Regions from separate parts of the Streptomyces sp. NPDC048197 genome, predicted to be linked through region 1. Evidence: riboswitches for the same ligand, from Rfam matches in the RefSeq annotation. Region 1 holds a riboswitch; the other holds the start of a gene.
What was found. A riboswitch is a leader RNA that binds a small molecule or an ion and turns the genes downstream of it on or off. The one in region 1 is predicted to bind glycine.
Positions count from the first base shown of each region.

Region 1 (11,245 bases):
TGTGGAAATCGACGGTTTCGAGATCTCGCCGGGCGTATGGGTGGCCGAGGGCGCCGAGGTGCACCCCGACGCCGTGTTGCGCGGTCCGCTGTACATCGGTGACTACGCCAAGGTCGAGGCCGGGGTGGAGATTCGCGAACACACCGTCGTCGGCTCCAACGTCGTCGTCAAGAGCGGGGCGTTCCTGCACCGGGCCGTGGTGCACGACAACGTCTATCTCGGGCAGCAGAGCAATCTGCGCGGCTGCGTCATCGGCAAGAACACCGATGTCATGCGGGCCGCCCGGATCGAGGACGGCGCGGTCATCGGCGATGAATGCCTCGTCGGTGAGGAATCGATCGTCCAGGGCAATGTGCGGGTCTATCCCTTCAAGACCATCGAGGCCGGTGCCTTCGTCAACACCTCGGTGATCTGGGAATCACGCGGCCAGGCGCATCTGTTCGGCGCGCGCGGCGTGACCGGGATCCTCAATGTGGAGATCACCCCGGAACTCGCCGTGCGGCTCGCCGGCGCGTACGCCACCACCCTGAAGAAGGGGTCCACGGTCACCACCGCCCGCGACCACTCGCGTGGTGCCCGTGCCCTCAAACGGGCGGTGATCTCGGCCCTGCAGGCCAGCGCCATCGACGTACGCGACCTGGAGAACGTCCCGCTGCCGGTCGCCCGCCAGCAGACCGCCCGCGGCAGCGCCGGCGGCATCATGATCCGTACGACGCCGGGCGTGCCCGACTCCGTCGACATCATGTTCTTCGACGAGCGGGGCGCCGACCTTTCGCAGGCCGGGCAGCGCAAGCTGGACCGGGTCTTCGCCCGGCAGGAGTACCGCCGCGCCTTCCCGGGCGAGATCGGCGACCTGGCGTTCCCGGCCAGCGTCTTCGACTCGTACACCGGCTCGCTGCTGCGGTCCCTGGACACCACGGGGATCGCAGAGTCGGGGCTGAAGGTCGTCGTGGACGCCTCCAACGGCAGTGCGGGTCTGGTCCTGCCCAGCCTGCTGGGCCGGCTCGGCGTCGACTCCCTGACCATCAACCCCGGTCTCGACGAGTCCCGGCCCACCGAGACCGCCGACGCCCGGCGCTCCGGTCTCGTCCGGCTCGGCGAGATCGTGGCCTCGGCGCGGGCCGCCTTCGGCGTGCGCTTCGACCCCGTCGGCGAGCGGCTCTCCCTCGTGGACGAACGCGGCCGCATCATCGAGGACGACCGCGCGCTGCTGGTCATGCTGGACCTGATCGCCGCCGAGCGGCGCAGTGGACGGGTCGCGCTGCCGGTGACCACCACCCGTATCGCCGAGCAGGTGGCCGCCTACCACGGCACGCAGGTGGAGTGGACGACGACCTCGCCCGACGACCTGACCCGGGTGGGCCGGGAGGACGGCACGGTCTTCGGCGGCGACGGCATGGGCGGCTTCATCATCCCGGAGTTCAGCAGCGTCTTCGACGGCGCCGCGGCGTTCGTCCGGCTGATCGGCCTCGTCGCCCGCACCCAGCTCACGGTCAGCCAGATCGACGCACGCATCCCGCGGGCCCACGTCCTGCGCCGCGACCTGGCCACCCCCTGGGCGGTCAAGGGCCTGGTCATGCGGCATGTCGTGGAGGCGGCCGGCGACCGCGACGTGGACACCACCGACGGCGTCCGGGTCGTGGAGTCCGACGGCCGCTGGATCCTGGTCCTGCCCGACCCGGCCGAGGCGGTCACGCACCTGTGGGCGGAAGGGCCGGACGACGCCTCCGCCCAGCAGCTGCTGGACGAGTGGTCGGCCGTGGTGGACAGCGCCGGACGCTGATTCGGACCCCACCGGCGCGCCGGGCATCGGCACGCCGGTGGGGCCATTGGGAGACTGCGGAGCCGACGTGCGACGATGTGCGGCATGTCGCAGCAGCGCCCCGATCGGAGCACACCGAACAGACCGGCCGCGCGCCCCGACGCCTCCATGTCGCTGCTGACCAACGTGATGGACCACAGCCTCGACGACGGGTACGCCGAGGCGGCCGCGCGCAAGTCGGAGGCGGGTGTGCGCGGTCTGCCGCGCACCCTGCGGGCGAAGTTGGGCCTCGCGGCCGGTCTGGTGCTGGCCGCGCTCGTGGTGACCGTCGGGGCGGCACAGGCCCGGATATCCGCACCGACGCTCGCCAAGGAGCGTACGGAGCTGATCAACCGCATTCAGAAGGGCACCGGCCAGGCGGACCGGCAGCAGCAGCGGGTCGACGCGCTGCGGGACGACGTCAGCAGGATGCAGCGCGAGGCGCTGAAGCAGCACGGTGGGGGCAAGGCCGAACTGCTCGCCCTGCTGGCCGGTTCGACGCAGGCCACCGGGCCGGGCGTGAAGCTCGTCGTGGACGACGCCAAGGGGGCCGAGTCCGGTGGCGGCGGGCCGCGGGAGAGCAGCGATTTCTCGGACACCGGGCGGGTGCGGGACCGGGACATGCAACGCGTCGTCAACGGCCTGTGGGCCTCGGGCGCGGAGGCCATCTCCGTCAATGGACAGCGGCTTACGTCACTCTCGGCGATCAGAGCCGCGGGAGACGCCATACTGGTCGACAACAAGCCACTGGTGCCGCCCTATACGGTGCTGGCGGTGGGGGACGGGCAGCGGCTGAGCACCGCGTTCCAGGACAGCGCCGACGGTCAGTACCTGCACATCCTGCAGGAGAACTACGGCGTCCGCGCCAGGATTTCCGCCGAGAGCGAGCTGACGCTGCCGCCCGCGCCCAGCTTGATCGTACGTACCGCAAAGCCGAAGGCCGGTGCCGCCAAGCCGGACGGCGCCGACACAGGGAAGGGCACATCGTGATCGCCGTACTGGGCCTCATCGTGGGAGTCGTGGTCGGGCTGGTGGTGCGGCCCGTGGTGCCGACGGTGGTCGAGCCTTACTTGCCGATCGCTGTCGTCGCCGCGCTGGACGCCGTGTTCGGCGGTCTGCGGGCCATGCTGGACGGGATCTTCGACGACAAGGTCTTCGTGGTCTCCTTCCTGTCGAACGTGGTCGTCGCGGCGCTGATCGTCTTCCTCGGTGACAAGCTGGGCGTCGGTGCCCAACTCTCCACCGGTGTCGTCGTCGTGCTGGGCATCCGCATCTTCTCCAACGCCGCGGCGATCCGCCGGCACGTCTTCCGGGCGTGAGGCGGATGGCAACGGACGAGAAGCCGGACCCGGAGCAGCGGCCGGAGCGCCCGGAACGGCCGGAGCTGGAGCGCGGTGCGGCCGACCGGCGGCCGATGCCGCCGGAGAGCCGGAGCGCGGCTGAGCCGGCGAAGTCCGCGGACGACGCGGAAAGCCAGGAACCGGACACGACTGGACAGAAGCCGGACAACGGGGCAGACTCCTCGGCCCCGGCGGCGGACACCGCCGACGGGGACGCGGAACGCCCGAAGACCGGTCGGGAGCGGCTGGTGGCGAGCCTGTGGCCGCCGCGGCTGACCCGGGCTCAACTGATCGTCGCCCTGCTGCTGTTCATTCTCGGCCTCGGCCTGGCGATTCAGGTACGTTCCACGAGTGACAGCAGTGCGCTGCGAGGTGCGCGTCAGGAGGACCTGGTTCGCATTCTGGACGAGCTGGACAACCGCTCCCAGCGGTTGACGGACGAACAGCGGCGCCTGGAAGGGCAGAAGACCGAGCTGGCGAACAGCTCGGACCAGGCCGAGGAGGCCCGTAAGCAGACCGTGGAGAAGGAACAGCAGCTGGGTGTGCTGGCCGGGACCGTCGCGGCGCAAGGGCCCGGCATCAACCTGACCATCGACGACCCGACGCACTCCGTGGAGGCGGACAAGCTGCTGGACACCATCCAGGAGCTGCGGGCGGCCGGCGCCGAGGCCATCCAGGTCAACGACGTCCGGGTCGTCGCGAACACCTCCCTCTCGGACGTCCGGGGCGGGGTGGAGATCGACGGCCGGCGCGTCACGCAGCCGTACCGCTTCAAGGTCATCGGCAAGCCGGAGGATCTGGAACCGGCGCTGAACATCCCCGGTGGAGTGGTCCAGACACTGGAAAAGGAGCAGGCCAAGGTGTCTGTGACCCGTGAGGAGAAGATCATTGTGGACGCCTTGCGGGCGGCGAAGCGGCCTGACTACGCTCGGTCGTCATCGCAGTGAGGCGTACAGGTATGTCGAGTGCCCCAGGAGGGCATGAGGTAGCGGGGGGTCGACGCACCGTGCGTGTGGTGTGTGGTGGAAACTGTCTGGAGGCCACGGACGTTCACTGGATGTCCGGATGGGCCGGTGTGTGCATCGAGGGTTCGTCCTGCCCCACGGGCGGGTCTGTTTCGTTCAAGGGGAATCGCCCGTGAAGTTGTTTGGAAAGCTGTTCGGCAAGAGCGCGCGCCAGGAGGGCGGCAGCGGCTCGGCGCGGCATCGCGCTGCGGGCCGGGCCGACGAGAGCGGCGCGGCCGAGAACCGTCCCCTCTTCCGTGACGAGGTCGGCGGTCCGTCCGGGGGGCACGGCGCGGGTTCTGTTGACCCCTCCGGTGCCGCCCGCATAGGTTCCCAGGAACCATCAGCCGCACCCACGGGCGGAGGTCCGGCCTTGCCGGTTTGTACGAGGTGTGGGCACCGGAACGCCGAGGCGAGCCGGTTCTGCTCCAACTGCGGCGCGCCGCTGCGCGCAGGTGCGCAGCCCGAGCGGGCGTCCGAGACGACGTCGACGATCTCCATTTCGGGGCTCGAGGCCTACGACTCGGAGACGACGGGCCAGAATCTCTCGCCCGCGCTGTCGCCGGAGGCCCAGGCGGCCGTGGACGCCCTTCCGTTGGGTTCGGCGCTGCTCATCGTCCGCCGCGGTCCTAACTCCGGCAGCCGCTTCCTTCTGGACAGCGAGCTGACGACGGCGGGCCGGCATCCGCAGAGCGACATCTTCCTCGACGACGTGACGGTCTCGCGTCGGCACGTGGAATTCCGTCGCGGCCCGGACGGCCTCTTCACGGTCTCCGACGTCGGCAGCCTGAACGGCACCTACGTCAACCGTGAGCGCATCGACTCCGTCGCCCTCAACAACGGCGACGAGGTCCAGATCGGCAAGTACCGCCTGGTCTTCTACGCGAGCCAGCGAGGCGCCGGCATCTGACCGGCCAGGGAAGGCACATGCGCCATACACCGAAAGGCGGTGCCGGGGATTCCGGCACCGCCTCCTCGGCCGGCAAGCCGGTGAGCATCGGCACGGTGCTCAACCAGCTGCGCGAGGAGTTCCCCGAGGTCACCATCTCCAAGATCCGCTTCCTGGAGGCCGAGGGGCTGGTCGAGCCGAAGCGCACGCCTTCCGGGTACCGCAAATTCACCCCGGCCGACGTGGAGCGGCTGGCGAGCGTCCTGCGGATGCAGCGCGACCACTATCTGCCGCTGAAGGTCATCCGCGAGCATCTGGACGCCATCGAGCGCGGGGAGCAGGTCACGCTGCCGGCACCCGCCGCGCCTGCCCGCGATCTGATCGAGGGCGTCCCGGAAGCGGGCGAGGAAAACCCCACGGCTGCCCGGATCGGCCGGGCCGAGCTGTTGGCTGCCGCCGAGGTGGACGAGGCGGCGCTCGCCGACTGGGAGTCGTACGGACTCATCGTCCCCCATGCGGACGGCGGATACGACATCGAGGCCGTCACGGTCGCCAAACTCGTCGCCGACCTGGGGCGTTTCGGTCTCGAACCACGGCACCTGCGGGTCGTCAAGGCGGCCGCGGAGCGCGAGGCGGGCCTGGTCGAGCAGGTCGTTGCACCCCTTCGGCGGCACCGCAATCCGCAGACCAGGGCCCATGCCGAGGCCACCGCCAGGGAGCTCGCCACGCTCTCCGTACGGCTGCACGCGGCGCTGGTGCAGAGCGCGCTGCGGGGCCGGCCGTAGTGAGCAAAAGAGTGCCCGACTACCCAAACCTGCCGGGCACGTCCTAGGGTTGCTGTGTGAACGAGCTCGACGTCGTGGGTGTCCGGGTGGAAATGCCTTCCAGCCAACCGATCGTGCTCCTGCGGGAGGTGGGGGGCGACCGTTACCTGCCCATTTGGATCGGGCCGGGTGAGGCCACCGCCATCGCCTTCGCCCAGCAGGGCATGGTCCCCGCCAGGCCGCTGACGCACGACCTTTTCAAGGACGTGCTGGAGGCGGTGGGGCAGGAGCTGACGCAGGTGCGCATCACCGATCTGCGCGAGGGGGTCTTCTATGCGGAACTGGTCTTTGCCAGCGGGGTGGAGGTCAGTGCCCGTCCGTCCGACGCGATAGCGCTGGCCCTGCGCACCGGAACGCCGATCTTCGGCACCGACGGTGTGCTGGACGACGCGGGGATCGCGATCCCGGACGAGCAGGAGGACGAGGTGGAGAAGTTCCGCGAGTTCCTCGACCAGATCTCCCCCGAGGACTTCGGGACCAACAGCCAGTAGCCGGCGTGGCTGGAGGGGCGAAGGGTCTGATTCCGGCCAAACTATTTAGCCATTCCCCGCGCGAGGTCACGAGAAACCACTCGTAGGGTGATTATCACTCGGCGTGGCGAGCGCGGCGATCGTTGACGCACCCCGAGTGACTGCATACCGTCGATATGGCAGGTCCCGTCCGGGACGTGGAGGACGGAGGGCGGCGTGGCAATCACCGGCGACGGTATGGCGGCGGAAGGGGCGTTGCCGCTCCACGCGGGCGCAACGGCGAACTGCGCACCGGCACCGGCCGCGGCGGTGTCGGGGGACTGCGAGGCGCAGAACATCGGCTATCGCGGCCCGACCGCATGCGCGGCAGCGGGCATCACCTACCGGCAGCTCGACTACTGGGCGCGCACCGGCCTGGTGGAGCCGAGCATCCGGCCCGCGTACGGCTCCGGCACCCAGCGGCTCTACAGCTTCCGGGACGTCGTCGTCCTGAAGATCGTCAAGCGGCTGCTGGACACCGGGGTCTCGCTGCAGAACATCCGCACCGCCGTCCAGCACCTGCGCGCGCGGGGGCTGGCGGATCTGACGCGGATGACCCTGATGAGCGACGGCGCGACGGTCTACGAGTGCACCTCGCCCGACCAGGTCGTGGACCTCCTCCAGGGCGGCCAGGGCGTCTTCGGGATCGCCGTGGGCGTGGTGTGGCGGGACGTGGAGGGCGCCCTCTCGCAGCTGCACGGGGAGCGCGTGGACACCGGCGAGACGCTGATCGGGAAGAACCCGCACGACGAACTGGCACGTCGGCGCAACCGGGCCGGCTGAGCCGCACGCCCGGGCCCCGGCCCGGCGGCGGGTCGATTGTCAGTGCCATGCGGCAGCATCGGACATGTGAGACCCGCGCCGACGATCCTGCATCTGGACATGGATGCGTTCTACGCCTCTGCTGAGCAGGCGGCGAAGCCGAGCCTGCGCGGGAAACCGGTGGTGGTCGGCGGGATCGGGCCGCGTGGCGTCGTCGCCACGGCGTCGTACGAGGCCCGGGTCTTCGGGGTGCGCTCGGCGATGCCGACGGCCCAGGCGCGCCGGCTGTGCCCCAACGCCGCATACCTCAGTCCCCGTTTCACCCTGTACCGCCAGGTGAGTGAAACGGTCATGAGGCTGCTGCACGCCCTGTCGCCGCTGGTGGAGCCGCTGAGCCTGGACGAGGCGTTCGTGGACCTGGAGGCGGGCGGGGTGGCTCCGGAGACGGCCGCGGTACGGGCGGTGGGGGAGCAGCTGCGGCGCGACATCCGGGCGGCGACCGGCCTGACCGGCTCGGTGGGGCTGGCCGGCGCCAAGATGCTGGCGAAGATCGCGTCCGAGCAGGCCAAGCCGGACGGCCTGGTGGTCATTCCGCCCGGCACCGAGCGGGAGCTGCTGGGCCCGATGTCGGTGCGGACGCTGCCCGGGGTGGGGCCCGCGACGGCCGAGACGCTGCGCCGGGCCGGGATCCACACGATCACGGAGACCGCGGAGGCCGGCGAGGCGGAGCTGGTACGTCTCCTGGGGAAGGCGCACGGCGCCGGGCTGTACGCGATGGCCCTGGGGCAGGACGACCGTCCCGTGGTGGCCGAGCGCGACGCCAAGTCCATCTCCGTCGAGGACACCTTCGAGGTCGACCTGACCGACCGGACGCGGGTGCGGACGGAGGTGCTGCGGCTGGCCGACCGCTGCGTCCAGCGGCTGCGGGCGGCCGGGCGCTCCGGGCGCACGGTGGTGATCAAGGTGCGCAACTACGACTTCTCGACGCTGACCCGCTCCGAGACGCTCCGCGGGCCCACCGACGACCCCGCGGTCATCCGGGAGGCCGCGGTGCGGCTGCTGGAGCTGGTGGACACCACCGGCGGCGTCCGGCTGCTGGGTGTGGGGGTCAGCGGGCTGGCCGACTTCACCCAGGAAGACCTCTTCGCCCAGCTGATGACGGAGCGGGAGGCCGAGGAGCTGGCGCGGGCCGCGCAGGAGCGGGCCGGGGCGGAGCCCGCCGAGGAGGCACCTGAGGAGGAGCGGCCGCGCCGCTGGCACCCGGGCGTGGACGTGGTCCACGACGAGTACGGCGCGGGGTGGGTACAGGGCAGTGGGCTGGGGAGAGTGACCGTCCGCTTCGAGACGCCGTGGTCCGCACCGGGGAGGGTGCGGACCTTTGCCGTCGAGGACCCGGCGCTACGGCCGGGAGAGCCCCTGCCGCTGGTGGGCGGGGGGCCCGGGGCGGATCAGTCCTCCGATCCGGCGATCTTGCCGAAGTCGCTGTCGGAGGTGCCCGAGTTGCCGGGGGACACCGGGTCGGAGTCGGGGGAGGAGATATCCAGGCGGTAGTGGTGGTAGAGCTGAAGTTCCTGCTCAGGGGAGAGATGGCGGCCCACACCGAAGTCCGGGGCGTCCTTGATCAGCTTGCGGTCGTACGGGATGTGCAGGCTCTCGCCGACCATTTTGCTGGGTTCCAGGGGGACGAACGCGTCCCGGCTGAAGAGCCCGGTGCGTACGGCTGCCCACTCCGGTTCCCCCGTCGCGTCGTCGAGATAGACCTCGTCGATGGTGCCTATCTTCGCGCCGTTACGGTCGAACGCTTTGCGGCCGATCAGGCTCCGGGGATCGATATCGGTTTGCACGGCCCCTCCAATTGGTCGCAACTGCCCCGTGACAACTACCAAACGGCACATTTCATGCCCCGGCCACTCGAAGGATCCTTCGAGTGGTGCGCTGGTAGGCTGGCGAATGGCCGCAGAACCCGTGCGGGAGAGTCCTTTGTCGTTCGCGACGAGGGCGCCGAAGGAGCAAATCCTCCCCGGAATCTCTCAGGCACACGTACCGCACGGACGAGGTCACTCTGGAAAGCAGGGCGGGCCGCGGAAGGCACAGCTCCGGGACCCCTCCTCACCGACGGTGAAAGCCGGGCCGCCGTGCGCGGGCCGGTGAAGCTCTCAGGTTGAGATGACAGAGGGGGAGGCCGTCCGGGCACCCGCGCCGTGGTGCCCCTCGTAGGTCGTACCGACCAGGAGGCCCCCGCAGATGACCACCAACCGCATCTCCTTGACCGAGCTGGAGCGCGGCACCCCCTTCGAGCACCGGCACATCGGCCCCGACCACGAGGCGCAGGCCAAGATGCTGGCGCACATCGGTTTCGGGTCGCTGGACGAGCTCACTGCCGCCGCCGTCCCCGACGTGATCAAGAGCGCGGAGGCGCTCGGCCTGCCGCAGGCCCGTACCGAGGCCGAGGTCCTCCAGGAGCTGCGCGGCCTCGCGGACCGCAACCAGGTGCTGGCTTCCATGATCGGCCTGGGCTACTACGGCACGTTCACCCCGCCGGTGATCCTCCGCAACGTCATGGAGAACCCCGCCTGGTACACGGCGTACACCCCGTACCAGCCGGAGATCTCGCAGGGCCGCCTGGAGGCGCTGCTGAACTTCCAGACGATGGTCGCCGACCTGACCGGACTGCCCACCTCCGGCGCCTCCCTGCTGGACGAGGGCACCGCGGCGGCCGAGGCGATGGCGCTCTCCCGCCGCGTCGGCAAGGTCAAGCAGGGCGTCTTCCTCGTCGATGCCGACTGCCTGCCGCAGACCATCGCCGTGATCGAGACCCGCGCCGAGCCGACCGGCGTCGAGGTCGTCGTCGCCGACCTCTCCGACGGCATCCCCGCCGAGATCGCCGAGCGCGGCGTCTTCGGCGTCCTGCTGCAGTACCCGGGCGCCTCCGGGGCAGTCCGGGACCCGCGCGCCCTGATCGAGCACGCCCACGAGCTCGGCGCGATCGTCACCGTCGCCGCCGACCTGCTCGCGCTGACCCTGCTGACCTCGCCGGGCGAGCTCGGCGCGGACATCGCGGTCGGCACCACCCAGCGCTTCGGCGTCCCGATGGGCTTCGGCGGGCCGCACGCCGGCTTCATGGCGGTGCGCGAGCAGTTTGCGCGCAGCCTCCCCGGCCGCCTCGTGGGCGTCTCCGTGGACGCCGACGGCCACAGGGCCTACCGGCTCGCGCTGCAGACCCGTGAGCAGCACATCCGCCGTGAGAAGGCCACCAGCAACATCTGCACCGCGCAGGTGCTGCTCGCCGTCATGGCCGGTATGTACGCCGTCTACCACGGCCCCGAGGGCCTGCGGACCATCGCCCGGCGCACCCACCGCTACGCGGCCATCCTCGCCGAGGGTCTGCGGGCCGGCGGTGTGGAGCTGGTCCACGGCGCATACTTCGACACGCTGACCGCCCGGGTGCCCGGCCGGGCCGCCGAGGTCGTCGCCGCCGCCCGCGAGGCCGGCATCAACCTCCGCCAGGTCGACGCGGACCTGGTCGGCATCGCCTGCGACGAGACCACCGGCCGCGCCCAGCTGACCGGGGTCTGGGCCGCCTTCGGCGTGCAGGCCGACATCGAGAAGCTCGACGCGGCCACCGACGAAACGCTCCCGCAGACCCTGCTGCGCACCGACGACTACCTCACCCACCCGGTCTTCCACGAGCACCGCTCCGAGACCGCGATGCTGCGCTACCTGCGCACCCTCGCGGACAAGGACTACGCGCTGGACCGCGGCATGATCCCGCTCGGCTCCTGCACGATGAAGCTGAACGCCACCACCGAGATGGAGCCGGTCACCTGGCCCGCGTTCGGCCAGCTGCACCCCTTCGCGCCGGCCGACCAGGCCCAGGGCTACCTCACGCTGATCCAGGAGCTGGAGGAGCGCCTCGCCACCGTCACCGGCTACGACAAGGTCTCCCTCCAGCCCAACGCCGGCTCCCAGGGCGAGCTGGCCGGCCTGCTGGCCGTCCGCGCCTACCACCGCGCCAACGGGGACGAGCAGCGCACGGTCTGCCTGATCCCGTCCTCCGCGCACGGCACCAACGCCGCCAGCGCCGTAATGGCCGGCATGAAGGTCGTCGTCGTCAAG
Region 1 is NZ_JBIDAJ010000070.1:1,614-12,858, reverse strand. Features, by position in the region: gene ACGF4C_RS38995 (sugar phosphate nucleotidyltransferase) at 1-1,783, shown strand, start outside; gene ACGF4C_RS38990 (DUF881 domain-containing protein) at 1,859-2,791, shown strand; gene ACGF4C_RS38985 (small basic family protein) at 2,788-3,120, shown strand; gene ACGF4C_RS38980 (DUF881 domain-containing protein) at 3,126-4,088, shown strand; gene ACGF4C_RS38975 (FHA domain-containing protein) at 4,207-5,055, shown strand; gene ACGF4C_RS38970 (MerR family transcriptional regulator) at 5,073-5,819, shown strand; gene ACGF4C_RS38965 (bifunctional nuclease family protein) at 5,876-6,349, shown strand; gene ACGF4C_RS38960 (MerR family transcriptional regulator) at 6,545-7,150, shown strand; gene ACGF4C_RS38955 (DNA polymerase IV) at 7,217-8,680, shown strand; gene ACGF4C_RS38950 (PRC-barrel domain-containing protein) at 8,578-8,973, opposite strand; glycine riboswitch at 9,088-9,185, shown strand; gene gcvP (aminomethyl-transferring glycine dehydrogenase) at 9,374-11,245, shown strand, end outside.

Region 2 (11,245 bases), on a different contig from region 1:
CATCGCCGCACGGTCGAAGAACGAACCGGGGCGCAGCGCGGAGAGCACGCCGGTGGCGACGCCGGAGACGACCCACAGCACGGCCGCGCCGGCCGCGAGCGAGAGGGTCACCGGCAGCCGGGACTGGATCTCCGGCCAGACCTCGATGTGCGTCTTGAACGAGTAGCCGAAGCACGGCACGTGGCACTTGGCCGCTTCCGGGCCGAACTTGTAGTCGACGCCGGCGAAGATGCCCTTGAGGAAGTCCCAGTACTGCTCGTACACGGGCTTGTCCAGGCCGAGGTTCTTCTTCACCGCGGCGATGTCCGCGGCCGTGGGGGCCTTTCCGATGTACTGCTGGGCAAGCTGGTCGGTGCTCTGCCCGGCCAGTTTCGGCAGCAGGAAGAAGATGCCGAAAGTGACCGCGCTGACGATCAGCAGCAGGATCACTGCGCTGATCAACCTGCGGATGATGTACGAGAACACGGGGATGCGGCGTCGGCGCCGCGGGCCGGCCGGAACCGGCCCGCGGACACCAATGCCTTCACCTGCCTTCCAGGGCTGCTACTTCTTGACGCCGATGTTGAGGTAGTCGTACTGACCGCTGAAGGCCGAGGTGGACACCAGGTTGGTGGCCTTCGGCGAGCGGTACATCAGGACCTTGAAGTAGGTGAGCGGGACCAGCGCCGCCTGCTCCATCGTCTTCTTGTCGATCTCGGCGTACGCCTTCTCGCGGGCCGCCTTGTCGGTGTTGGCGATGGCCGTCTCGAGCAGCTTGTTGATCTCCGGGTCGTCCAGCTCGGACAGGTTGGTGTTGCCGGACTTGCTGATCGCCTTGCCGTTCAGGATCTGCTGCAGGTAGCCGTAGCCGGTGGGGAAGTCGGAGCCCCACTGCATCATGATCAGGCCGACGTTGTTCTTCTTGTTGAACTCCGGCACACCGGCGTAGTCCGAGAAGTACTTGCTCGTCGGGTACGACTGGATCTTGGCGGTGACGCCGATCTTCTTGAGCGACTCGATGACCGAGGTGGCCGCGTCGACCTCGTCCTGACGGTCGTTGCGGGCCAGGATCGTGGTCGTGGCCTTGCCGGCACCGCACTTGTCCCAGTGCTTCTTGGCCTCGGCCAGGTCGAGCTTGTCGCCGTCGTACTTCTGCGGGTACAGGTCGTACTTCTGGTAGCCGGCGAGGTCGGTCGGCAGGACCGTGGAGGCCAGCTCACCGCGGATCGGGCCGCCGAGCGCGGTCTGCACGGCCTTCTTGTCGATCGCGTACTCGACCGCCTTGCGGCACTCGAGGTTGTCGAACGGCTTCACCTTGGTGTTGATCGCCGTGTAGACCAGGCGCTGGCCGAGCGCGTTGTCGGTGTTGGCCTTCTCGTCGGCGTTGGTCAGGAGCTGGGCCTGCGTCTGGCCGTCGACACCGCGGCCGGCCAGGTCGACCAGGGTGTTGCCGGACTGGAGGTCCTTGTCGATCGTCGACTGGGCGACCTTCAGGTTCAGCACGATCTTGTCCGGGAGCTGCTTGCGCAGCGGGTCGGTCTTCGCCGACCACTGCGGGTTGCGGACCAGGGTGAGCTGCTTGCCCTCCTGGTAGCTCTGGAACTTGTACGAGCCGGTGGACAGCACGGACTTGGTGTAGTCCGCGCCCTTGTCCTTGGCCTGCGGGACCGGCGCGGTCTGCGGGGCGCTGACCAGGTAGTCGAACTCGGCGAACGGCTTCTTGAGGTGGAAGACGACGGTCTGGTCGTCGGGGGTCTCGATGGACTTCAGACCGGCCTTGCTCTTGTCCTTGTACGGACCCTTGTAGCCGCCGCCGTCGTTGTCCTTGAGGAACTGCTGGAAGTAGTTCGGGCCGAGCGAGAGCACGTCACGCGCGAAGTTGGAGCGCTCCACGGCGTACTTGACGTCCTGCGAGGTGACGGTGGAGCCGTCCTCGTACTTGACGCCCTTGCGGAGCTTGTACGTCCAGGTCTTGCCGCCGTCGCTGGGCTTGCCCATGGACTCGGCGAGGTCCGGGACCAGCTGGTTGCCCTTGGTGCCGGGGCCCGGCTTGAAGGTGGTGAGCGGGCGCGCGTAGAGCCGGCTGAAGTTGTAGATGAAGGCGTAGTAGGTGTTGCCCGGGTCGAACGACTCGGGGGCGTCGCTCATGGCGTAGGTGACCGTGCCGCCCTTGGCGTCCGAGGCGTTGACGACGCCCTTGGTGGCCGCGTTCGCCTCGCCGGAGCCTTCCGAGGAGCCCTTGCCCCCGCTGCAGCCGGCCAGCAAAAGGCCCGCACTGGTGATGGCCGCTATGGTCGCGACCGGAACTGACCTTCGCATGGTGGTCGGTGTCCCCTTCGTTCGGTCTTCGTACGGTCTTCGATCGGTCTTCGTTCGTCGAGAAACGTCACAACACAAAGCGCGGTGGCGGCTGGGGCGGACGCCCGCGGTGCCGTCAGCGGCTGCGCGGGTCCAGCGCGTCCCGCAGACCGTCACCGAGCAGGTTGAAAGCGAGCACGGTGACGAAGATCGCGAGGCCGGGGACGATCATGTACTGGGGGTCGACCTCGTAGTACTTGACCGCCTGGTTGAGCATGCCGCCCCAGGAGGCCTGGGGCGGCTGGATGCCGACGCCCAGGAAGCTCAGCGCGGCCTCGAAGAGGATGTTGGAGGGGATCAGCAGCGTCGAGTAGACGATGATCGGGCCCACCAGGTTGGGCAGCAGCTCCCGGAAGAGGATGAACGGTCCGCGCGCGCCCATGCCCCGGGCGGCGTCCACGAATTCCCGCTCGCGCAGCGACAGCGTCTGCGCGCGCACGATCCGTCCCATGTACGGCCAGTTGAAGAACCCGATCACGAAGATCAGCACCGAGATGTGCAGCGGCAGGCCCTCCAGGCCGAAGGCGCCGCCCTGCAGCGAGGCGGAGATCGCGATGGCGAACAGCAGCAGCGGGAACGCCAGGAAGACGTCCATCATGCGGCTGATGAAGGCGTCCACCCGCCCGCGGTAGAAACCGGCGATCACGCCGAGCACGGTGCCGATGGCGACCGACAGCAGCGTGGCGCCGAACGCCACGATCAGCGACACCCAGGAACCCTCCAGCACCCGGGCGAGCAGATCGCGGCCGAACTTCGGGTCCACGCCGAGCAGGTGGTCCCCGCTCATCCCGCCGAAGTCCCCCTTGGGCAGCGTGGTGTTGGGGTCGATCAGCGACTCGTTGGGCGCGTTGGGGTCCAGCCCCAGCAGGGCCTGCAGCGGACGGGAGAGCGCCGCGACGGCGATCAGCAGGATGACAACGATGGCACCGGCCACCGCGACCTTGTCCCGCCGGAAGCGCAGCCATGCGATCTGGCCGAGCGAGCGCCCTTCGATGCGCTTGCTCGACACGCCCTCCAGCACCGCTTCCGGCTGCGCCTCGGCAGCCGCCCCGGTGGTCTCGATCGGTGCGGTCACGGTGCCTTTGACCCCTCTCGGCCGACGGTGGCCGGCCCCTGCCCGCCGCGGTAGCGGCCTGGTTCACGTCAATTGGTGCACTGCGGAGCAAGTCCGGTGTTCCCCGCGGGAGTTCACCTTGCGGAAGGAAGTGGTTCACACGACGCCGACCGGAATGTCGCTCGCACATAGGACCGAGGCCCTTGTTGGTTCCGGAGTCTTCATCCCCTTCGCGATCAGTCACCAGCCCTGACAAGGAAAGGATGCGCAACTGTGATGTGCTCCACGGCTTTCCGTTATACGGACACAAGTTCGGGCTGAGCGGAGCCAGGAGCCGCGGGAGAGCACCTCAACCGCGGGGCACACAGGGCGAATTCAGCACAAAACCCCTGCCGGAGCGACACGCTCCGACAGGGGAGACCGGCTGTCAGTAAGGACGCGGGTAGCCGTAGCCGTACGAGGGCGCCGGCGGCTGGGCCGGCTGCTGGGTGTAGCCGTCACGGTCGAAGAACGGCCGCGCGGCGGCCCGCATCCACATGGCGACCGGGTCGTACTCGTCGTTCATCGCGACCGTGGAGACCGGCAATCCGTCCGGAACGGCACCAATCGACTGCTGGATCATCAACCGGGCCGAATCCACCGCCTGCGGACCGGTGTCGTACAGATCCAGACCGATCGCCAGATACGGGGCACCGAGCGCGGGCTGCACCCAGGCGCGGCGCAACGACCGTACGGCGGGCGTGCGATGGGCGTTCTGCGCCAGCAGCGCGTAGAACTGCGGGATGTCGATGACCGGTTCGGAGATCCGCAGCGGACCGGCGGGCAGCCGGTCGAGCCCGCCGGCGATCCGGCGCAGATCCAGCCAGGGAATGCCGACGCCGCCGCCGGGAGCGTGCGGATTCAGCCACAGTCCCCAGCGGTCGGGGAAGAGCGCGGCGGCGATCTCCCGGCCGGTGACGACCTCGTGGTCGCGGTTCCAGCCGGAGGCGGCGAGTTCGGGCGCGGAGGTCACGCAGGGCGCGTAACCGAGGCCGTCGACCTCCATGTTCCCGTACTGCGCGTCGGGCGAGCCGGCCCGGCCGTGCCAGAGCAGCATCCAGACCTGGCCCGCGGCGAGTGCGTGCAGCAGGGCTTCGTAGGCGTCGTAACGGCCGGGCGAGACCTGCTGCAGCAGCTGCTCCAGCTGTCCGGCCGCCGCCGGCCCCTGATGCGCACCCGCACTCACGTGGTCCGTCCCCTCTCTCGGCAGGGCACGTGTGGGTGCGCCCGCGCGTCATCCAACCAGCTTAGGGCTTGCCGATGGTCCAGGGCCGGAAGGCCGCGGCCTCCGCAACAGCGGCGAACCCTAGGAGTGCTCGCGCGAGTAGAAGGGCCGTACCCGCTCCAGCATCCAGTCGGCCACCGGGTCGCCCTGGGCGAGGTCGAGCATGACGAGCTGTACGGGCCAGGGCACCGGCACCGCGCCGAGGGCCCGCCCCAGCCCCGCGAGCACCACGTCACGGGCCGATCCGTCGTGCAGCGCCTCGGGGACCGTGGCGACCTGGACACCGACGAACAGTGCGGGCGTGTCGCCTTCCACACTGGCCAGGACACGCCGGGCAGTCAGGACAATTCCGACGCCGGAGAATTCCAGTCCGGCAGCGGCCAGGAAGTCCACCGGCTCGTCCTGCCAGTCCGGTTCGAAGAGCCGCACCCGGCCGCCGCCCGGCAGCCCGCCGGTGTCCGGTTCCTGACGTCCCGAGCGGCACAATTCGGCCACCGCGGGCGGCGGCACCGGGACGCCGACCGTCCCGTCCGGATTCACCACGATCCCGATCTTCGGCGGCAGCCCGCGGGCGAACTCCCGGGCCGGCGCGACGGTGAACGACATGTGCGAGCCGACGACCCGCAGGAACTCCTGCTCGGAGCTGTAGACCGGGACGTAGGCCAGCCCGCCGATGTCGACGGTGGGCAGGTCCAGTCCGGCGGTACCCAGGCCCGCACCCTGCGGACCGCCGCCGTTGGGCAGCGGCACCCACACCCGGCTGCGGCCCAGGACCTCGACGATCCGGCCGCCGGCGCCGGGATGCCCGACCGAGGCGGCCAGCACCTCTTCCAGTTCGTTCGCCGGCCAGGCCAGCTGCGGTATCCCCTGCTCCGGAAAGTTCATCTGCATCCACCCGCGTTCCACACCGCACTCCGCACTTTCTGGCCCATGACCCTAGACGAGAGGAAGCGGTGGCCGCGCCCACCGGACGGGTCGCGCTGCGGCGGGCCGCCGCGCGGGCAAAGGCGCGCCGCCGGTCAGCGGAAGGTGAGGGTTTCCAGGGCGCTCGCCGCGCGGCGGTCCAGCAGCACGGCCGAGGCGAATCCCCGCGGCAGCCGGGCCGCCTCCGCGCCGCCGACCAGGTGGGAGACCGCCCGGCGGTGCCGGGCGAAGGCGTACCCCGACACCCCGCGGCCGCGCGCCTGCTGGCCGGCCCGGGCCACCTCCGGTGCCACGTCGAGCAGGACGAGATGCAGCCCGCGGCCGCCGCGGCCGGCCGCCCGGGCGATCCAGCGGCGCACCCACGCCAGCGTCCCGCAGTCGTGCACCACCACGCTGCGGCCGGAGCGCAGGGCCCGGCCGAGCGCCAGATAGTGCGCGGCCCGGACCAGCGGGCGGTACAGGCCGTAAGGAAGCCGGCGCAGTCGGCCGCTCTCCCAGCGCTCGCGGACGTCCTGGGAGTCGATCCGGTGCACCTCGGCCCCGCCGCCGTCCAGCGACGGCACGACCCGGTGCATCAGGGTGCTCTTGCCGCTGCCGGGCAGGCCGGAGACGACCACCAGGTCACCGGGCGGGAACCGCAGCTCGGCGGCGGTCCGGGCCCGGCCGTCGCCGCGCAGGTCCACCACCCGCGCCCCGCGCCCCGGCCGGACGACCGGGCGGGCCGGGCGCCGGGCCCGGGGTGCGGCGGCGCGGACCGTCACCGGCTCGGCGGCGCGGACCGCCGCCGGCTCTTCGGGTCCGGCCCCCGAAGTGGCCGCGAGTGCCGCGTCCCTCTGCACCGTGATCACCCTTCCCGTCCGGGTTACGGTCCGGCCCGAGGCCGGTTCCCTACCCGCAGAGTGTCAAGAAAAGGTAATGGCCATCAAGGTGATTGTCCGATCCGCCCACGTCGGGGACGGTGCGCCGACCGGGCCTCCTGTATTCGGCGATCCCGTGCAATGATGTGCGCGCCACGTGCACATCTCGGTTCACCCGTGCACCGCCAACTCCATACCGGCCGCTTGAATCCGCGCGGGAGAGTCCCCGGCCGCCACGGCGGGGCGCCGAAGGAGCAAGTCCTCCCTTGAATCTCTCAGGCCCCTATACCGCGCGGGCGAGGCAGATCTGAAAAGCGAGTCCGGCCCGGCCCACGGGGCGGCTCCACCCAAGGTGCAAACCGGGCCCGTTCGCGGGCTCCCGGTGAACCTCTCAGGTTCCGATGACAGATGGGGAGAACGTCTTGTCACCCCTGCCTGGGAGCCCAGAACCATGACTGATGCCCCCCGCCGCACGGCGCTCGATGCCACGCATCGGGCACTCGGCGCGACCATGACCGACTTCGCCGGCTGGGACATGCCACTGCGTTACGGCAGCGAGCGCGACGAACACGTCGCGGTCCGCACCCGCGCCGGCCTCTTCGACCTCTCCCACATGGGCGAGATCACCGTCACCGGCCCGCAGGCCGCCGACCTCCTCGACTTCGCCCTGGTCGGCAACATCGGCGGGGTGAAGACCGGCCGCGCCCGGTACACCATGATCTGCAACGCCGAGGGCGGCATCCTCGACGACCTGATCGTCTACCGCTTGGCCGACCAGGAGTACATGGTGGTCGCCAACGCGTCCAACGCCCAGGTCGTGCTGGACGCGCTGACCGCCCGGGGCGGCGGCTTCGACGCCGTGGTCCGCGACGACCGGGACGCCTACGCGCTGCTCGCGGTGCAGGGCCCGGAGTCCCCCGGCATCCTCAAGAAGCTGACGGACGCCGATCTGGACGGGCTGAAGTACTACGCCGGCCTGCCCGGCACGGTCGCCGGCGTCGAGGCGCTGATCGCCCGTACCGGCTACACCGGCGAGGACGGCTTCGAGCTGTTCGTCCGGCCGGCCGACGCGGTCGCCCTCTGGGAGGCGCTGACCGAGGCCGGCAAGGACGTGGGCCTGGTGCCGTGCGGGCTGTCCTGCCGGGACACCCTGCGCCTGGAGGCGGGCATGCCGCTGTACGGGCACGAGCTCACCACCGCCACCACCCCGTTCGACGCGGGCCTGGGCCGGGTCGTGAAGTTCGAGAAGACGACCAACAACGGCGACTTCGTCGGCCGCGCCGCGCTGGAGGTGGCCGCCGAACGCGCCGAGGCCGCCCCGCCGCGCAAGCTGGTCGGGCTGATCGCCCAGGGCCGCCGGGTCCCGCGCGCGGGCTACCCGGTCGTCTCCGCCGACGGCACGGTGATCGGCGAGGTCACCTCGGGCGCCCCCTCCCCCACGCTCGGCAAGCCGATCGCCATCGCGTACGTCGACGCGGACTGGGCCACACCGGGCACCGAGGGTGTCCACGTGGACATCCGTGGAAGCCATGAGCCGTACGAGGTCATCGCGCTGCCCTTCTACAAGCGGCAGAAGTAACGGTTCGTCCCGGCGGACCGGACGGCGGCGCGCCACCGCGCGTCTCACTGTGCAAGACGCTCCCCCCGGACTTCGTCCCGGGAGGTGCCCCCATTCACGATCACACCCTCGCGTACAGGAGAATCGAGCCATGAGCAACCCCCAGCAGCTGCGCTACAGCAAGGAGCACGAGTGGCTGTCGGCCGCCGAGGAAGGCGTCTCGACGGTCGGCATCACGGAGCACGCGGCGAACGCGCTCGGCGACGTCGTCTACGTGCAGCTCCCTGAGGTCGGCTCCACGGTCACGGCGGGCGAGAGCTGCGGTGAGCTGGAGTCGACCAAGTCGGTCAGCGATCTCTACGCGCCCGTGCACGGCGAGATCGTGGAGATCAACGAGGACGTCGTCAACGACCCCTCGCTGGTGAACTCCGCCCCGTTCGAGGGCGGTTGGCTGTTCAAGGTGAAGATCAGCGACGAGCCCGCCGAGCTGCTGTCGGCCGACGAGTACGCCGCGTTCATCACCGGTTGAGCCACCCCGCCCGTTGGAAGTGCTCTGCGCCCTCTGACCCCTCCAGGAAAGACCCATGTCGCTTCTGAACAGCTCCCTGCACGAGCTCGACCCCGACGTCGCCGCGGCCGTCGACGCCGAGCTGCACCGTCAGCAGTCCACCCTCGAAATGATCGCGTCGGAGAACTTCGCCCCCGTCGCCGTCATGGAGGCCCAGGGCTCCGTCCTCACCAACAAGTACGCCGAGGGCTACCCCGGCCGCCGCTACTACGGCGGCTGCGAGCACGTCGATGTCGTCGAGCAGATCGCCATCGACCGCATCAAGGCCCTCTTCGGCGCCCCCTACGCCAACGTCCAGCCGCACTCCGGCGCCCAGGCCAACGCCGCCGCCATGTTCGCCCTCCTCAAGCCTGGTGACACCATCCTGGGTCTCAACCTCGCCCACGGCGGGCACCTGACCCACGGCATGAAGATCAACTTCAGCGGCAAGCTCTACAACGTCGTCCCCTACCACGTCGACGAGAAGACCAACCTGGTCGACATGGACGAGGTCGAGCGCCTGGCCAAGGAGCACCGCCCCAAGCTGATCGTCGCCGGCTGGTCGGCCTACCCCCGGCAGCTCGACTTCGCCGCCTTCCGCCGCATCGCCGACTCCGTCGACGCCTACCTCATGGTCGACATGGCGCACTTCGCGGGCCTCGTGGCGGCCGGGCTGCACCCCTCCCCGGTGCCGCACGCCCACGTGGTGACCACCACCACCCACAAGACCCTCGGCGGCCCCCGCGGCGGCGTCATCCTCTCCGCCACCCCGGAGATCTCCAAGAAGGTCAACTCCGCGGTCTTCCCCGGCCAGCAGGGCGGCCCCCTGGAACACGTCATCGCGGCCAAGGCGGTCTCCTTCAAGGTCGCCGCGTCCGACGAGTTCAAGGAGCGCCAGCAGCGGACCCTGGAAGGCGCCAAGATCCTCGCCGAGCGCCTGGTCCAGGACGACGTCACCGAGCACGGTGTGTCGGTCCTGTCCGGCGGCACCGACGTCCACCTCGTCCTGGTCGACCTGCGCAACAGCCAGCTCGACGGCCAGCAGGCCGAGGACCGTCTGCACGAGGTCGGCATCACCGTCAACCGCAACGCCATCCCCAACGACCCCCGGCCCCCGATGGTGACCTCGGGTCTGCGGATCGGCACCCCGGCCCTGGCCACCCGCGGCTTCACGGCCGACGACTTCCGCGAGGTCGCCGACATCATCGCCGAGGCCCTCAAGCCGGACCACGACGCCGAGGCCCTCAAGGCCCGGGTCACCGCGCTCGCGGAGAAGTACCCGCTGTACCCGTCGCTGTGACGCGTCTCATGCGGTGATCCTCCGGTCCGCCGGCCCCCGGCGGACGCGGGCTCAACGGGCCGTGAGCCCGGGGCCGTTGGTCCCGGGCTCGTGGTCCGCATGCCCGGATTCCCCTCCTCCTTCGCCGATGTCGCGCGCCCTCACGGCGGAACCGGTGATTCACGGTGATTCGCGCGAAATAAGGTGTCAGCGGCATACGCAGCAACCCTTCAACGGCGAGGGGGCATTTCGACAGCAGGACGGACGACACCACCCCATGGACATGAGCGCGGGCGACCGGAAGGGGCTCAGCCTCTTCGCCCTCATCATGATCGGCATCGGCTCGATCTTCGGCTCCGGCTGGCTCTTCGGCGCCGGTGCCGCCGCGCAAGTGGCGGGCCCCGCGGCACTGGTCGCCTGGGTGATCGGTGCCGTCTTCATCGGCATGATCGCGATGACCTACGCGGAGGTCGGCGCGGCCTACCCGATCCCCGGCGGAATGGCCCGCTACGGCCACCTCTCGCACGGACCGGTGCTCGGCTTCCTCACCGGCTGGGCGGTGTGGATCGCGACCGCCTCGCTCATCCCGATCGAATCGATCGCCGCCACCCAGTACATGACGTCCTGGGGCTTCGGCTGGGCGAAGGGGCTGGTCGAACCGGCCGGCCACCAGCTCTCGGCATCCGGCATGGCCGTGGCGCTGGCCCTGACCGTCGCGCTCTGGCTGACCTGCTACTGGTCGGTGCAGCTGCTGGCCCGCGCCAACACCGTGCTCACCGTGGTGAAGTTCGCCATCCCGGTACTCGCCGTGGCGGCGCTGGCCGCCTCCGGCTTCCACACCTCGAACCTCACCGCGCAGGGCGGCTTCGCCCCGTACGGCTGGTCGGCCGTGCTCACCGCCGTCACCGCCTGCGGCGTGGTCTTCGCCTTCAACGGCTTCCAGGCCGTGGTCAACCTCGGCGGCGCCGCCCGGAACCCGGGCCGGGCCATCCCGGTCGCCCTGGTCGGCGCGCTCGCCCTGGGCCTGGTGATCTACCTGGCGCTGCAGACCGCGTACCTGGGGGCGGTGCCGCCCGAGCAGCTGGCCCGGGCCGGCGGCTGGCAGGGCGTGAACCTGGGCTCGCCGTTCGCCGACCTCGCCAAGCTGCTGATGCTGCACTGGGTGGTCACCATGCTGCAGTTCGGCGCGTTCATCTCGCCGGCCGGCTCCAACATCGCCAACGTGGCCTCGGCCGCGTACATGGTCACCAACCTGTCGGAGACCGGCTTCTTCCCGCGGAAGCTGGCGGCCGTGCACCCGCGGTACGGCACCGCCCGCCCGGCGATGTGGCTCAACCTCGGCTTCTCCGTCCTGTTGCTGCTCACCGTCGGGCGCAGCTGGCAGGCGCTGGCCGGGGTGGTCTCGGCGGCCATGGTCATCTCGTA
Region 2 is NZ_JBIDAJ010000015.1:107,354-118,598, forward strand. Features, by position in the region: gene ACGF4C_RS20930 (ABC transporter permease) at 1-465, opposite strand, end outside; gene ACGF4C_RS20935 (ABC transporter substrate-binding protein) at 544-2,298, opposite strand; gene ACGF4C_RS20940 (ABC transporter permease) at 2,414-3,412, opposite strand; gene ACGF4C_RS20945 (enhanced serine sensitivity protein SseB C-terminal domain-containing protein) at 3,819-4,616, opposite strand; gene ACGF4C_RS20950 (enhanced serine sensitivity protein SseB) at 4,737-5,540, opposite strand; gene ACGF4C_RS20955 (AAA family ATPase) at 5,675-6,424, opposite strand; glycine riboswitch at 6,642-6,737, shown strand; gene gcvT (glycine cleavage system aminomethyltransferase GcvT) at 6,888-8,015, shown strand; gene gcvH (glycine cleavage system protein GcvH) at 8,146-8,523, shown strand; gene glyA (serine hydroxymethyltransferase) at 8,579-9,841, shown strand; gene ACGF4C_RS20975 (APC family permease) at 10,098-11,245, shown strand, end outside.
Region 2: linked by a shared signal. The riboswitch ahead of gcvT (glycine cleavage system aminomethyltransferase GcvT) and the one ahead of gcvP (aminomethyl-transferring glycine dehydrogenase) in region 1 are both predicted to bind glycine.